DNA from 3 places in the Sediminicoccus rosea genome. Region 2 is predicted to be linked to each of the others. Evidence: predicted binding sites of a transcription regulator. Region 2 holds the regulator's gene; each other region holds the start of a gene.
What was found. The regulator LexA, encoded in region 2, represses DNA repair genes until DNA is damaged. The targets are predictions, from matches to a motif close to TGTTCTANNTANGTTC.

Region 1 (5,445 bases), 1.9 Mb from region 2:
TCGCGTCGGCCACCTTCACGCGCTTGTTCGCCTCGTCGCCCGGCACGCCCATGGCGCCGGCGGCGAGGTCCTTGGCGAAGGAGGCGCCGACATTGACCAGCGCCACGCGGTCCTGCGGGCGCTTCGGGCCGGCCATCGAAGGCTCGACGGTGGAGAGGTCGAGCTCGAGCGTGTCGGTGAAGACGGGGTCGGGCGTGTTCTCGTCGCGGAACATGCCCTGCGCCTTGCAGTATTCGCGCACCAGCTTGATGCGGTGCTCGTCACGGCCCGAGAGCGTGAGGTAGCTCAGCGTCATCTCGTCCACGGGGAAGAAGCCGCAGGTGGCGCCGTATTCGGGGGCCATGTTCGCGATGGTCGCGCGGTCGGCCAGCGGCATATGCGCGAGGCCGGGGCCGAAGAATTCGACGAACTTGCCGACCACGCCCTTCTTGCGGAGCATCTGGGTCACGGTCAGCACCATGTCGGTGGCGGTCACGCCTTCCTTGAGCTTGCCGGAGAGCTTGAAGCCGATCACGTCGGGGATGAGCATGGCGATGGGCTGGCCGAGCATCGCGGCCTCGGCTTCGATGCCGCCGACACCCCAGCCCAGCACGCCCAGACCGTTGATCATCGTCGTGTGGCTGTCCGTGCCGTAGCAGCTGTCGGGATAGACATAGGTCTCGCCCGCCACGCTGTTGGTCCAGACGACCTGGCCCAGATATTCCAGGTTCACCTGGTGGCAGATGCCGGTGCCGGGCGGGACCACGCGGAAATTGTTGAAGGCCTCCTGGCCCCAGCGCAGGAACTCGTACCGCTCGCCATTGCGCTCGAACTCGATGTCCACGTTCTTCTGCAGCGCGCTGGCGCTGCCCGAGACGTCCACCATGACCGAGTGGTCGATCACGAGGTCCACGGGGACCAGCGGGTTCACCTTGCGCGGGTCACCGCCCAGGTTCAGCAGCGCGTCGCGCATGGCGGCGAGGTCCACCACGGCGGGGACGCCGGTGAAGTCCTGCAGCAGGATGCGGGCCGGCTTGAACGGGACTTCCTTTTCGGAATGGCCGGCCTGCACCCATTCGGCGATCGCCTTCGCGTCATCCACCGTGTAGCTGCGGCCATTCTCGAAGCGCAGCACGTTCTCGAGCAGCACCTTCAGCGAGAAGGGCAGGCGCGAGATGTCGCCGATCTGCTTGGCCGCTTCAGGCAGGCTGAAGTAGTGGTAGGTCTTGCCATCCACGGAGAGCTGGCGCGCCGTCTTCAGGGTGTCGGTCCCGTTCATGATTTTCTTCCTCACTCTTGCGCCGCGCTTTTAAGCATGGCCTTGTGGAGAGGTCCATGGAGGCCGCCCTGCTCGAAGCGCGAGAATTGGCCTGTTGGCGGTCGGAACGCCTTGTCTTCGCCGGCCTGTCCTTCGCGGTTTCCCCAGGCGAGGCCCTGCTGCTGACCGGCGCCAATGGCGCGGGCAAATCCTCCCTGCTGCGGCTGCTCGCGGGGTTGATTCCGGCGGCGGAAGGAAGCCTGGCCTGGGATGGCGCCGATTGTCTGGCGGACCTGCCGGCGCATGGCGCGCGCACGCGCTACATCGGCCACCAGGATGCGCTGAAGCCCGCGCTGACGGCGCGCGAGAACCTCTCCTTCTTCGCGCGCCTCTGGGGCGGCGAGGTGGCGGCGGCGCTGGAGGCGCTGGACCTCACGCCGCTGGCCGAGCTGCCGGCGCGGGTGCTCTCCTCCGGCCAGAAGCGGCGGCTGGCGCTGGCGCGGCTGGCCCTGGCGCCCGCCCGGCTCTGGCTGCTGGACGAGCCCTCGGTCGGGCTGGACGCGGCCTCGGTCGCGCGCCTCGGGCCGCTCTTCGCCGCGCATCGCGCCGCGGGCGGCATGATCCTGGCGGCGACTCACCTGCCCCTGCCGCTGCCCGACGCACGGGAGCTCCGGCTGTGATCGCGCTGTTGCTCCGCGAGCTGCGCCTCGCCATCCGCCACCCGGCCGATACGCTCTCGGCCGTGATGTTCTTCGTACTGGTGGCGGCGATGTTCCCCTTCGGCGTCGGCCCCTCGCCCGAGCTGCTGGCCCGCCTCGCTCCCGGCGTGCTGCTGGCGGCCGCCCTGCTCGCGGCGCTGCTGCCGCTCGACCGGCTGTTCGGCGCGGAGGCGGAGGATGGCTCGCTCGACCAGCTCCTGCTCTCGGGCCTGCATCCGGCGGGCATCGCGGCGGTGAAGGCGCTGGGGCACTGGATCACCACGGGCATCCCCCTGGTGCTGGCCACGCCGCTGGCGGCCGCGCTGCTCAACCTGCCGACCGAGGCCTGGCCCGCCGCGATGCTGGCGCTCGGCCTCGCCTCGGCCATCCTCTCGGTCTTCGGCGCGGCGGGCGCGGCGCTGACGCTGGGTGCCAGGCGCGGCGGCGTACTGCTGCCGCTGCTGGTCCTGCCGCTTTCCATCCCCGCGGTGATCTTCGGCGCGGCGGCCATCGAGGCGGCGGCGAGCGGCCTGCCGCCCCGCCCCTACCTGCTGCTGGAAGCCGCGATCCTGGCGCTGGCGGCCCCGCTCGCGCCGCTCGCCGCCGGGGCGGCGCTGCGCGGCGATTGAGGCCAGGCCGCGCTTAGGCGGCGGTTAACCTTCATCCCATAGGACGGGAACGTTCTCAGTTGGATGGAGCGATCCCATGCGCCGCATTCTGGCCCTCTCGGCCTTCGCCTGCCTTCTCGCCGGCCCCGCCCTGGGCGCGAGCACCCTGTGCGGGGGCCGCGTGGAGGTGCTGGCCGTCAGCCCGAAATGGCATGAGCACGCGCCGGGCCGCGCCGCGACGGGCATCAGCGTGGCCGTCGCCAATCGCACCGGCGAGGCGATCCTGCTGCAGCCCGTGCTGATGACGGGCGGCGGGCGGCCGCAGATGGGCCTGCCGCTGATGCTGGTGCGCCAGGGCCAGACGGTCTTCGCGCTCCGCCTGCCGGAGGAGCAATCCGCCGGCCTGCCGCCCGAGACGCTGCTGCGCGGCCTCGGCGCCTCGTGCCGCATGGGTTGAGGCCGCCCGGAAACAGGGCCCCCGGCGGGGCCAATGGGGGGGATCACCCCGCCGGGGTTGCCGCCGCGCCTGGGATGGGGAAGTGGCGCGACGACCTGCTCGGACGAGCCGCCTTGCGGCTACTCATCCCGAGGAGGGGTGGCCGGCCGGACTCAGGCGCCCGAGCGGTGCAGGACCCGGCAGGTGACCGTGGTGCCGGCGGCCAGGTCATGCGGCACGTTCAGCCCGCCGGTGCCCGAGGGATTGGCCAGCGTCGCCACGCCGATCTGGATCGGCTGCGAGGTGCCCCAGGGGCCGAGGCGGCGGCCATGCGGGCCACCACCGCCGGGGATCACGATGTTCCGCGTGTCGCGGAAGGTCACCTCGATCTGCAGCGACTGCTCGACCATGCTCTGGATGATCACGAAGTAGGAGACGGTGCTGCGCGTCGGGGTGGCGTGGGTCGTGCTGTAGAAGCTCGCCGCCTGGACCATGCCGTTGCAGTAGGAGTTGCCCTGGGCCGAAGCCTCGCCGAGGGGCAGGATGCCGATCGCGGCGGCGGCCAGGCCGGTGAACAGGTGCTTTCTCATCTCAGTCGCTCCTTCGGGTCCGTCTCGGTGGGCGGGACCGCCGCTCCGATGAACGCAAGCTAGGCCGCATTCGGGGGCGCGGCCAATCTGTTCCGGCGACGCCACCCATCGGCGCCGCCTATCGGCCCGGCGCCCTTGCGGGGCGGTTGCGTTCTATTTATGTTCCATCGCATGGCCAAGGACCGCACCCGCTTCACCTGCCAATCCTGCGGCGCAACGCACCCAAAGTGGCAGGGCCGTTGCGATGGCTGCGGCGAATGGAACACCCTGGTCGAGGAGAGCACGGCCCCCCGCGCGCCGGGGCCCGCCGGCAAGGCCCCGCCCGGGCGGGGCATCAGCTTCGTCGGCCTCGCGGGGGAGAGCGCCCCGCCGCCCCGACACCTGACGGGCATCGCCGAGCTGGACCGCGTGCTGGGCGGCGGCTTCGTCCCGGCCTCCGCGGTGCTGGTGGGCGGCGATCCGGGCATCGGCAAATCCACCATCCTGCTCCAGGCCGCCGCACGCATGGCGATGGCGGGCAAGCGCGTGCTCTATATCTCGGGCGAGGAGGCGGTGGCCCAGGTGCGGATGCGCGCGCGCCGCCTGGGCCTGGCCGAGGCCCCCATGGCGCTCGCCGCCGCCTCCGCCCTGCGCGACATCCTGGCAAGCCTGGAGGCCGAGACGGAGGCGACCCTCGTCGTCATCGATTCGATCCAGACCATGTGGCTGGACGCGCTGGATTCGGCGCCCGGCACCGTGGCGCAGGTGCGGACCTGCGCGGCGGAGCTGATCCGCTGCGCCAAGGCGCGCGGCTTCGCGCTGGTGCTGGTGGGGCACGTCACGAAGGAGGGGACGCTGGCCGGCCCCCGCGTGCTGGAGCACATGGTGGACGCCACGCTCTATTTCGAAGGCGACCGTGGCCACCAGTTCCGCATCCTGCGGGCCACCAAGAACCGCTTCGGCGCGACCGACGAGATCGGCGTTTTTGAAATGACCGAGGGCGGCCTGGTCGAGGTCACCAACCCCTCGGCGCTCTTCCTGGCCGAGCGGCGGGGCAACATCTCGGGCTCGGCCGTCTTCGCCGGGCTGGAGGGCACGCGGCCGGTGCTGGTGGAGGTGCAGGCGCTGCTCTCGCCCAGCAATGGCGGCTCCCCCCGCCGGCAGGTGGTGGGCTGGGAGGGCGGGCGGCTCTCCATGCTGCTGGCCGTGCTGGAGGCCCGCGCCGGGCTCAGCTTCGGGCAATCCGACGTCTATCTGAACATCGCGGGCGGCCTGCGGATCAATGAGCCGGCGGCGGACCTGGCCGTGGCGGCGGCACTCACCTCCGCCATCACCGACCGGCCGACCGACCCCGACGCCGTGTATTTCGGCGAGGTCGGCCTTTCGGGCGAGATCCGGCAGGTCTCCCAGGCGGAGCAGCGCCTGCGCGAGGCGCAGAAGCTCGGCTTCTCCGCCGCGGTGCTGCCGCGGAGGGTCGCGCGCGGCAACAAGCCGCCCGCCGCCATCGAGGGCCTGCGCCTGACCGAGGTGGGCCACCTGGCCGATCTGGTGGCCCCCTTCGCCGCCGGGACGCTGAAGCGGACGCGCGAATGACCCCAAGGTGACAGGAATCGCTGCCCCCGCTACATGGCAGCGCAGCATGACCTGGGCGGATGGCATCCTTCTCCTCGTGATGGTGGCCTCCGCCATCCTGTCCTTCCTGCGCGGCTTCGTGCGGGAGTTCCTGGGCATCGCCGCCTGGATCGGCGCGGCTTTGGCCGGCTTCGCACTGCTCGACCACATCAAGCCCCTCATGGAAGGGACGATCGAGCCCGACTGGCTGGCCGATGGCGTGGCGGTAGGCGGCGTCTTCCTGGTGGTGCTGGTGGTGCTGAAGCTGCTCATCCACGCATTGGCG
Region 2 (5,445 bases):
GAAGTCCGATCGAGTTGCCCGACAATGTGCCCGTGATGGCGCATTCCACCGTGCCCCTGCGGATGGAGCCGACGATCTCCGCGAAGGGAATGACGACCGGAAGGGCGCCGACTGCTTCCATGAGATCGGCCTGGGTGGCCGAGGAGGTTCGGACACGTCGGCCCACGATGTCGCCGAGGCCGGAGAAGGGACGGGCGCAGAAGAGCACCTGAGCCGGGTAGGCATAGACCGCGAGCACTTCCAGTTCGTGATTCTCTCGCAGGATGCGCGTGAAGACGGAACGGAATGCCTGCACATTGCGCCGCAGGTGGGCCATGTCCGGGTTCAGAGCCGCAAGGTCGGAGGCCATGAGTTCGGGCTCGTCGGCGCCCGCGATGGTGAGGATCAGTGTCCCGAAGGGCACCACGCCGACGCGCATGAGATGGATGAATTCAGAGCCCCGGATGCCGCTGCGGTCGAAGGGGGCGATCTCTGCCTGGACGCGTCCACCTGTCAGGCGGGGGACGCGCTCGAGCCAGAATGGGACCTCGTAACGGTCATATTGGGTCACGCCGGCGAGCCCGCCCACGATCTTGAGCTGGATGGGCGCCTCCTGCGCCGAGGTTGTCTTGGGCGTCACGTCGAGGGCGATAAGAAGGAGGATGGTGACCCCAATCCTGCAGATGCGCCGGAGCCTTCCTCCCGCCATCCAGCTTGGCTGCAACAAAGGCCCGGCGTGGCCCGGTTTGACGGTCATCTGCTGCCATCTCGGATTGTATTAAGGAACTCTTAACACGTTAAGGTTGTATCAGCGGATGGATGGCCGTTCCAGTCTTCGGTAGAAATGAAATGTTGAGTTTTGTAGTCAGATGTTGATGTTTCGCCCTTTGGTGCTGCCTGCACTGGAACTTAGACGGGTGCTTCGGGGATCGCCGAAGGAACGAAGCGCACAAGAATGCGAGGAAAAAGAGACTAAAAGAAGATTTTTTCGATAAAGCGTAGTCGGGGCACGATCGCGATCTGCGGTCAGGCTTCTCCCTGGCGAATCTGCTGCACCGTGAGGATGCCGTCGTGAGGAGCCTTCTCGGACTCGCACGGCTTCGCGAACCGTCAAACGGCCCCAGCCCCTTCCCCCGGGACGGCCTGTTCGACCGGCGGCAGGCAGCCAGGGTAGTTGGGCTTCTTGCCACTACTTCAGCCCACTGCATCTACTTCGGGGCGCCACGGGTCGCCCGGAGTGCCGGGGTGCTGATACGGAGAAATGCCCAACTCTTCCGCGATCCTCCGCCACGTGGTCAGTGAAGAAGGGCGGATGGATGGAGCGCGCCGGCGAGCCGCGCGCTGCACAGTCGGGATGGCAACCCACCGCTGCTTCATCCCCCGCGTGCAAGGTATGTTCAGTTCCGGAAGGTCGGAATAGCGGGAGGTCGTGCCAGCACCTGGCTAGGCTCGCATGTCGTCAGTCCACGTGGGAGGGCTTGTGGTCCACGTCCAACGCCGGGTCGACGGGATGCGAGGCGGCACACTGCGCTCACCCTTTCCCATTCAGCATCCGAAACACGGTGCCACCGATATGGTCGACCTTCGCCCGGACTGCTCTACAGCGCCTGCATGAAGGGGGAGCTGACGGGCTACTCGCCTCAAGGGGCGCAGCGGCTTCGAAGGAGAGGACAACTCATTTCGGTCACGGCAGCCACCTTGTCAGGCAGATCCGCTGACCCGATCGAGAACTGGTCCGCTCCTGCTGTTAGCTATTTTCGGTAGGACCGGATCAAGCCGGACAGGGTGCCCTGCACCTCGACCCGGTCAGCGCCGAAAATCTTGGTCTCGTAGAGAGAGTTGCAGGGCTCGAGCGCAATAGAATTGCCTCTCTTCCTGATTTTCTTCAGGGTTGCCTCGGCCTTGTCGACCAGGGCAACAACAATGTCCCCGTTCTCGAAGGTCGACCCGAGGCGGATGACCGCGATGTCGCCGTCCAGTATGCCCGCATCGCACATCGAATCGCCGGTGACCTTCACTGCGTAGTGCGGGCCTGCGTGAAGGATATCGGACGGCACGTCGATATAGGAATTCGTCTCGCCGATGGCCTCTTTCGGGCTGCCTGCGGCAATATTGCCTAGAAGCGGAATTTTATGGGCCCTGGTCTCCGAGAAAGATTCAATGAACGGATCAACGGATCGCAAAGATGAGATCGATTTATCTTGCCGGTCGCTACCCATTTTTTGCGTTGGGAGGCGAACCACTTCAAGAGCTCGGGCCCGATGGGCGCGTCGACGGAGAAAACCTCGTTCCTCCAATGCAGTGATGAGGCGATGCACACCCGATTTTGATCTGAGATCAAGGCCATCCTTCATCTCGTCGAACGAGGGGGAAAACCCCGTTGTCTCGAGATGCTGATGGATGAACATGAGCAACTCATGCTGCTTGCGGGTGAGCATGCTATGACAACTTCCATGGGTTGGCAGCACGATCGCGCTGCTAGCCGGTACAAACCATAAACATTCTGCTTGTTCTACAAAGGTTCTGCCGGCAGGTCAAACAGAGTTTTCGAGGCGTTGGCCGGGTCGGCCAGATTCAATCGGGCGCTACGGCGCGAGTTCTTGGGCTGATGCCGTTCCGTTGCTCGGTGACCGCCCCATCTCGCTGCTGCGAAGCGTACAATGCGCCCGGCGCTCGGGTGGAGCGCGGCTTCCCTGCCTCCGATCGCCCCTTTCAGGAGGCCGCGCAGATCACGGAACCGCCCGCCAATACCCGCCGGGCCCACTTCTACTCGGGTTGATCGTTGACGCGACACAATCGGTCCGCTGCGCCGGACACCCGGCTATGACGAAACGCAGTGGAAGTCGTCGCTTCTGCGTGATCACGGGCTCGGCGGCTGTCGTCTGATCCGTCTCCACCGGTCACCCACGGCGAGAGATCCGGCCTGCCTCCGGTCCTTGCCGACTGCGCCCTTGAGCGGTCGGTGTGACTCGGGCCTCAGCAGGGCTAGGACACTGGCTGCTCTTCGCTGGGCTGTCGGGTTGGCGCCATCTCTGTCTCACCGCGTCTCAACTGCGGCGGCAGCCCATGGAACAGCTACGGTGCATCGTTCAGAGGGATCTCCACATCGAGAAGCGGCGCGTGCTGTTGGGCGCCGTAGACATCCGTGTCTCCAAAGCCCCCCGCTGGCACAAGGCGTGGCAAGCTAGCCTTGAAAGCGGCCGCAGCGTCATAGGCCGTGAAGAGCACATCCTCTTCGGGCACGCCGTAGAGTCGAGCGAAAAGTGCCGGGTTCAGAACGCCCGTCGCCTTCACGCGGCGATAAAGCTCGTGGTCCTCGAACAGGACGTCGATCGTGACGATGAAAGGGCCGGCATTCTTGCTCTTGCAGACCTGCGCGATGTCACGGATGCGGGCCATGGTCAAACGCTCTCATACTCGATGGGGAAGATGGCGCAGGGGTCGTTCAGCGCCAACGTGTGGAAGACGCTGAAGCGGTAAAGGGGGCCCAATTCGATGTCGGATGGCGAGAAGGGAAAGGCCATGTTCCCCTCCTTGCAGAGCCTGCCCGGGAAATCAGCATGCAGCAGCGATGTCCGTGCCATGGCCAGGACGGCACTGGCGATTTCCTGCGTGCCGGCGACCACCTCGATCACGAAACCCAACTCGTGGCCGGTGACGGCGGGCGTTGGCTCCCAGCCGGCCATGACCCCATCCTTTCCGTAGACGCGAAGTGACATCCGCCAAGCCGAGGGCGGAACGCCGAAAGCTTCGGCCTTGGCCGAGACCTTGACGCGATGGACGGCCAGGTAGTCATCGATCTGACGGATCAGCACGGGGTCACGCGTGCCGCAGATGGTGATGGCGCGATAACCGTCGCGCTCAACCCCCTCCAGCTTGACCGTGTACTGCGCTGAAGGAACCCAGCGCATGCCGCTGACCTTCACTGCGCGGTCACTCACCGGCTCGAAGGTGACATCCGAGGTATCGAGCATGCCGCCCGGCTCCGTGTGGTGAATTGGGCTCGCGTTTTCATGCAGGGCAAAGTTGGCGACGGAGAGGGGCGTGCAGCGGCGGATCGGGTTGGGAGGCTCGCAGACGAGGTGATCGTCACGGAGGGTCACCAGCAGGCAGTCTGGCTCCTTTGGGACAGCCGGCTCGGCGCCGCACTCCAGCATCTTGCCGGCATACCAGGCGACGGCGGGCGGGATGCCCGCGCGCAACGCGACGGCAGCCCATTGGGCTGGGTCACTGCTGCGGCCGCAGAGAATCACTTGCGCACCACCATCCAGCGCACGCGCGATGGGCTCTGGACCCATCATGGCGACGATGCGTTCAGCGCGATCAATGGTGGCTGCGTCGAGGGGAGGCAGCTTGGCGAGCGCCTTGACGCGCCCCGAAGTGACGGCCTCGCGCAGCATGGCACGCTCCGGCTCGGCATGGATCAGCGCCATCCGAAAGGAGAGTTGTTCCTCGCGCGCGATCTCGCGGACCAGTGCCGCTGTGTCCTGCAGATGTGGCTCGCCGCCGGCGCCACCGGCGGTCCCGATGATGCACGGGATCTTCGCCGCCATGGCAGCCAGCAGCATCAGCTTGAGGTCGCGCTTCACCGAGAGGCGCGAGGTGAAGGAGGTGCCGGCGCCCAGGTAGTGCGGCCCCGGATCGGTGCTGCCGCCATCGGCGCCGATTGCATGCGGCGCCCGCGCCATCCCGATTTTCAGCGATTCCTCGGCATAGCCATAGCCGAGGATACCGCTGGTCGAGAGCATCCGAACTTCTGTCATGGCGCGCGCCGAATCAGACCGTCGCGCGTGGCCTGCTCCCATTTTGCGTCATCGGAGCGCATCAGGGCCTGCAATTGCTCCAGGTCCATCGGTGCTGCCTCGTTGCCGAGCGTGGCATAGCGCGCGCGCATGGCAGGCGTGGCGATGATCTCGTTGATCGCGGTATTGAGCTGGGTGGCGATCGCTGTCGGCAGGCGCGCCGGGGCGAGAATGGCGAACCAGCCCACGAAGTCCGTCCCCGGCACGCCGGCCTCGGTCAGCGTGGGCACCTCGGGCAGGTAGGGCGAGCGTTGCGGCGAAGTGACGCCGATTACACGCACCTGGCCGGAGGCGACAAGCGCCGCAGCCGTGGCCGGGCTTCCCCATGCGACAGGCAGATGTCCTGCCGTCAGGTCTGCCAGATAGGCGCCGCTGCCGCGATAGGGCACCTCGTTCAGCTCGATCCCGGCGCGGAGGGCGAATTGCCGTGCCGCGAAGGAGGATTGCGCGTCCGATGTTCCCTGGGGGACGCCACCCGGCTGGGCACGGGCCGCGGCGATCAGACCGGCGACGTTCTGGAACGGCGCGCGCATGCTGGCCATCATCACCATCGGGTACCTGGCGGTGATGGACAGCAGCGTGAAGTCCGTGACCGGATCGTAGGGCAGGGGCCCCAACTGACGGGCCATGATGTGCGTGCTCGTTTGAGCGCCGAGCGTGTAGC
Region 3 (5,445 bases), 170 kb from region 2:
TAGCCCTGGGACGGCGGGGCATAGGCAGGCGCCGCATACCCTGCCGGGGCGGTGGTGCGCCCCATCGCCTGCGCGTAGTCTCGATGGTCCGGCGTCACCGCCATACGGACTTCGTTTTTGGTCTCGCCGCCGGCGTCGGTGCCGTGCTCGATCTTCGCGACAAACTCCAGCCCCTCCAGGTCCGCGAAGCCGCCGATGCGGCGCGCCGCCTGCGCCTGGGGCGAGACATCCTTGTCGGAAATGCCGCGCGCGGAGTTCAGCATTCCGCGCAGGAAGCTGCGGCCCATCCCCGCCCATTCCGGACCCTTCGGGCTGTAGAGGCCGATCAGCGTGAAGATTTTCCGCTTGGCGTAGGGGCCCTCCAGCACGGTGAACTCGCCGTTGAGATAGACGGCGCCGGTGCTGCCGCGTGTGGCGTAGCCGCCGGTCCAGCCCTGGCTCGGATCGTCGAAGCCGCCGGGCCGGATGGTGAGGCGAACCTTCGCCAGCGTCCCCTTGGGGATCAGGTTCGGGTTCGACTGGGCGTCGTTGTAGTCGTTCCAAGAAGCCATGGTGCTTCTCCTCCGGTCAGGTGGTGGGGGTGTCGGTGGCGGCAGTGATGAGCGGGGCCGTCAGCGCGGGCGCCGCCGCAATGGGCGCTTCCGTTCTGCGGATCTTGGCGAAGATGCGTCCGAGATCCGGTGGCTCCAGCAGGTCGAGCCGGCCACTGCGGTCCTTCGCCGGATAGCCCCAGGGGTTCAGCGTGTGGCAGACCAGCGCTCGGAACGGCTGCCCGCCCTGGTCCTTGATCTCTGCCAGCGTAAGCACTTCATCGACGATGCCCGGCAGTTCGAGGCTGGTCTTGCTGCCCTCGATCTGCAGGCTGAACACGCGGCGATTGAAGTCGTCGAGCTTCTCGTCGAGGATCCCGACGAAGATCACGTTGCGGCCGCGGGCGTGCTGCAGATGCGTGAGCCATGCGATCATCTCGCGCCCATGGAGGCCGTAGGCGCCGCGCACGTCAGGCTTGCCGGTGCGCTCCGCGAAGGCCTCGGGCTGGCCGCGGCACCACTGGAAGCAGAGGCGACCGGCGACGGTGATGCTGTCGATGAACAGCGTGACGTAGTGATCCATGCGCGCCGGATCGCCGTACTCGCGAACCACCCGCGCATGCTGGGCCGCGGAATAGGGCTGGTCGTCGCGCAGCGCGGGGTTCGGGCCGGCGAGGAACAGCGCCAGGTCGCGGCATTCCTCCCACGTCCGCGGGCGGATCGAAGCGCCCCGCCAGCCCTGCACGGCGAGATCGCCCGCCTCGAGATCCATGAAGAGCGTGGTGACGGCGCAGGTGGTGTTCAGAAGCCAGGTCTTGCCCATGCCGGGCTTGCCGAGAATGGCAGCCTTGACGCCGCGCTCCTCGGCCTGCCGCTCGTCTGCGGTGATGATACGCAGCGCCATCAGCGGCCTCCCTGCATCGGGAGGATGCCTGCGGCATGCGAGCTGTCGCGCTGCGCGACATCGGAGAGGATGGCGAGGCGATAGGTGGCGCGGCCCGTGCGCACCGTGCGGGCCGGATCGAAGGCGGCGCGAATGCGCTCCGGCCAGGCGGTATAGGCGCGCTCCGAGACCTTGAAGCTGACCTCGACGTACTGGCCGGGATCCTCGCCGCCGGCGCGGATCTGCTCCGACAGCGCCGCGAGCCGGGCCTGATCCCAATCCACCTTCTTCGGCAGATCGACGGCGATCTCCACGGCGCCGTCCCGGAAGCGAACGGTGCCGGTGTCTTTGCCGGCGGCGGCACGGGCGCCGATGGCGCGCTGCTCATAGCGGAGCGCGATCGCGGCCTCGATCCAGTCCTGCATACGCTTGGCGGCATCGAGCGCCTCGCGCGCATCGGTCTGCAGCAGCGCGAGATGCTCGGCGGGAAGCGCGATGACGTCGCTCACCGGCATGTGGCGCAGTGCGTCGAGGGTGGGGCGGTTGGTGCGGGGCGCGTCCATCACGCGGCCTCCGCGAGCAGTAGGGGCAGGATGGACGACGCATAGCGACGCGGCCGGCGGCGGGCGACGAGGATGTAGGCGTAGTCCTCATAGCCGTGGCGGCGCTGCACGATGTCCGCCAGGCCGAGCTCGGCCAGCTTCCAGGCGCGGGCCGCCAAGCGCTGCAGCGCGGTGCGCTCCTGCTCGGGCAGGCACCGCAACTGCGGGCAGACCTGCCGGGCGAGCGTGCCGCGGTGGTAGGTGATGCTGTCGCCGGGAGCCGCGGCGCCCAGCCAGGTGCAGAGCGACGCCTCGGTGAGAGGCTTCGACACTGCGCGGATGTCGGTGATGAAGGTGTCCATACTTAGCCCTACCCAGCCCCTCGCCGATGCGTCTCAGGCCGCAGCGGCGATGCCGCCGGCGAGGAGCCGCAGGCGCAGTTCGCGGATGCGGCGGTAGAGGACCGACCGCGGCAGGGGACCCTGCTGGCCGAGCTCGTGCGGCGTGCACTGCGTCAGGGCTGCGCAGATGCTGTGGTCGCGCTGGTCCAGGACGGTGCCGGCGCGATCCAGATCGAGGCGGCGCTCCAGCGCGGCCACCGCGTCGGTCTGCTGGCCGCACCACGCCGCATACCCCTCGGATTCGGGGATGATGTCGGCGAGGGTCAGGTCCTCCTCCTGGCCGGGCACCACGTCGTCCAGCGACGCCTCATGCCGTTCGCGCTTCTCGCGGCGCAGGCGGATCGCGAGACGGGACGCGCGGTGCTGGAAGCAAACCGTGGCGAAGGCCGCCAGCGTCCCGCGCGCCGGATCGAAGCCGGGCAACCGCGCCAGGAGGTCGAGCAGCATGTCCTGCTCCATGTCCTCCCGCTCATGGCTCGGCCGCCCGAGGGTGCGGCAGAGGCGCCGCGCGTACCGCTCGGCAAGCGGGTGAACGACATCGAGATCGGCGAGGGAAAGCTGGGCGGGCATCGGGCGTGGCTCCTGCTGGGCGGCTATGACGTCCAGAAGCAACCACACGGCCTGCCGGGGCGGAGAGGCGGAATGGGGCGCAATGGGGAATTAAAGTGATCTGGGATTTATTCCCCATGTTAATTCAGTGACTTATGGCCTCTTTCGACCGAAATCAGAGGGATAGCCTGGCGATTTACGCCCCACCCATGCGGGAACTGCTCCCTCAGCCGATCGCCTGTGGATATCGGGGATGGGCGAACATGAGGGGAACAATGCTGTTGACCAATCGCACAGCAATTCGTCATGATCCCGGCATGTCCATCACTGTTGAGTACCCGCATCACGCCGCTTCGGGCGCGCCTCGGCCGTTGTCGGCCCAGACCCTCTGGGCGGTCGCGGCGCAGGTGCGCCGCCAGGCCATGACCGAGCCTGGTGGATTCGCGCTGCCGCTCGCCGCACTGGTCGGCGCCACGCGGACGGTATCGGCGAATGGCCGGGCTATCCTGGTCGCCTGGGAGCTCGACCACCCCGTGCATGATGGTACCGGAGCGGCGGTGCTCGGCGTCTGCGAGACGGATCCCGACATGCCCGGCACGGCGCTGGTCTCGGTGAATGCGCGCATGGTGGCCGGCCGGCCGGACCTGGCAATCAGCACCGCGGCGCACGAGCTGGGCCACGTGGTGTTCGATGTGCCTGTGGCACTCGGCACGCCAGCGCGGCGGTATCGGTCAGTGACGGCCGGCCCGAGCGCGCTGCTCGATCGGACCACAGCGGCCTCCGAGCGTCGGGCGAATGAATTCATGGGTGCGCTACTCGCTCCCCCGGTGCAGCTCCACCTCCGGATGCTTGTGCACGCGCGGTCCGAGCGGCTGCGCACGGTGCATGCGGCGCATCGGGGACGGCAGGGCAGCCGCGTTTTGGCCGCCGACAACCCGCCCGAGGTGATCGAGGGCGTGGTCGCCGCGCTGGCGGGCGACTTCGGCGTATCAGAGCGCTTTATCGCCGTACGGCTGAGCCGCTACGGCCTGGTTCAAGGAGAGCAACGGTGAGCTTTGGATCGGTCATCCGCGAGCGACGGACTGCGCTCGGCATCGGGTTGAACGATTTCGCGGAGCGATTGGAAATCTCGGCGGCCTATTGGTCGCGCATTGAGCGCGACCAGGAAAATCCGCCCCGCGACGAGCTGATAGAGCGTGCCGCCGCCATTCTCGGCGTGCGGATGGATGATCTGTTCGTCGAGGCGCAGCGACTGCCGCCCGACATGCGGAAGGATATGGCCAAGGTTGTGCAAGCGTATCGGCGGTTGCGCTTTGTCGGGAAGGGATGAACGTCGTGGGCGGCCGAATTGTGAGGAAGCCCTGCTACGGGCTGGCCGAGGTCTGTGAACGTTGGGGCGTAAGTGAACTCGACATCGCCAACTTCGCCATCGCTGGCGAACTGACGCTATCGATCGTGGTGGCGCAGCTGCCGCTTGAAGATGGCAGCGTCGAGGAAGTGGATGATGGACATTTCGTCGACATGCCGGAGCGCCGCTTCCGGTTCACCGGGACGCTGGATCTGTGGGCGCACGACGCCTGGCACGTGATGATGACGGGGACGCACGGGGTGAGCGCATTTCGCACGGAACCGGGCATGTACCGCAGCCTCTGGGTGCCATCGGATGGGGAGGAGCAGTTCCTTGTGCCTCGCGAGCGGCTGGTTGTTCGGCATGCTGAGCGCGAGCGCTTCGAGGCAGAGCAAGCAGCGACGATAGTCTCGACGGCAACCGTGCCTGTCGTCGCCCGAAATGGCCAGCGCGGGGCGCCGCCGAAATATGACTGGGACGAGTTCTACTGCGAGCTGGCGGTATCGATGCAGATTGACGGCTTCCCAGAAAGCCAAGCAGCCATCGTCCGGCGCATGGTGGAGTGGTTCGCAGCCCGTAATCAGTACCCAGACCAGAGCACCATCAAGAAGAAAGTCGCTTTGCTCTGGCGGCGTTATCACGAGGCTTTGGCGCGCATGCCCGCCTGATTGGGACGGATCGCCGCCGAGGCGGGTAGGGCTAAGTATGAAGCCATCGCCCGTGGGACTGAACGCTCACCTTCCGCCGCACCTCCGCGAGGTCTGCGGCATCCTGGCTAGGGGCCTGGTGCGGCTGCGCAGCCGCGCTGCCGAGGATGATGCGCGGGATGAGGAGATAGCTCGGGGGGCGGGAGACGTTCGCCTTCACTCCACTGGCAGGCAGCGCCTGCATGCGAACCCCAACAGGAAGGGACTCGCATGACCAGACGATCCACCGCCGCGGCCGCGCCGGCACCCACCATCCCGAAGATCCCGCCGACGCAGGTGCTGAGCCGCCTCGCCGCGCTGCAGGCTGCGCCCACCGCCATGCTGAAAGACCAATGGCGGGAGCTGTTCGGCAAGGAGCCGCCGCCCTGGAATCGGGCCTACATCCAGAGCCGGCTGGCCTATCGCATCCAGGAATTGGCCTATGGCGGGCTGAAGCCCGAGACCGTCGACCGGCTGGTGGCGCTTGGCGAACAATTGGATGGCGG

Region 1: a site for LexA is predicted at 3,719-3,734, ahead of radA (DNA repair protein RadA). Genes of this name have one in related genera too.
Region 3: a site for LexA is predicted at 3,165-3,180, ahead of R9Z33_RS16060 (sigma factor). Genes of this name have one in related genera too.

The regions. Positions count from the first base shown of each region.
Region 1 is NZ_CP137852.1:307,889-313,333, reverse strand. Features, by position in the region: gene acnA (aconitate hydratase AcnA) at 1-1,258, opposite strand, end outside; gene ccmA (heme ABC exporter ATP-binding protein CcmA) at 1,315-1,917, shown strand; gene ccmB (heme exporter protein CcmB) at 1,914-2,564, shown strand; gene R9Z33_RS01470 (hypothetical protein) at 2,641-3,000, shown strand; gene R9Z33_RS01465 (hypothetical protein) at 3,153-3,569, opposite strand; gene radA (DNA repair protein RadA) at 3,741-5,141, shown strand; gene R9Z33_RS01455 (CvpA family protein) at 5,188-5,445, shown strand, end outside.
Region 2 is NZ_CP137852.1:3,495,354-3,500,798, reverse strand. Features, by position in the region: gene R9Z33_RS16930 (TRAP transporter substrate-binding protein) at 1-736, opposite strand, end outside; gene lexA (transcriptional repressor LexA) at 1,731-2,417, opposite strand; gene R9Z33_RS16920 (DUF4387 domain-containing protein) at 3,055-3,378, opposite strand; gene R9Z33_RS16915 (acyclic terpene utilization AtuA family protein) at 3,381-4,727, opposite strand; gene R9Z33_RS16910 (Bug family tripartite tricarboxylate transporter substrate binding protein) at 4,739-5,445, opposite strand, start outside.
Region 3 is NZ_CP137852.1:3,324,225-3,329,669, reverse strand. Features, by position in the region: gene R9Z33_RS16080 (hypothetical protein) at 1-551, opposite strand, end outside; gene R9Z33_RS16075 (ATP-binding protein) at 568-1,434, opposite strand; gene R9Z33_RS16070 (hypothetical protein) at 1,434-1,976, opposite strand; gene R9Z33_RS16065 (hypothetical protein) at 1,976-2,317, opposite strand; gene R9Z33_RS16060 (sigma factor) at 2,351-2,974, opposite strand; gene R9Z33_RS16055 (ImmA/IrrE family metallo-endopeptidase) at 3,223-3,957, shown strand; gene R9Z33_RS16050 (helix-turn-helix domain-containing protein) at 3,954-4,235, shown strand; gene R9Z33_RS16045 (hypothetical protein) at 4,232-4,921, shown strand; gene R9Z33_RS16040 (DUF2924 domain-containing protein) at 5,171-5,445, shown strand, end outside.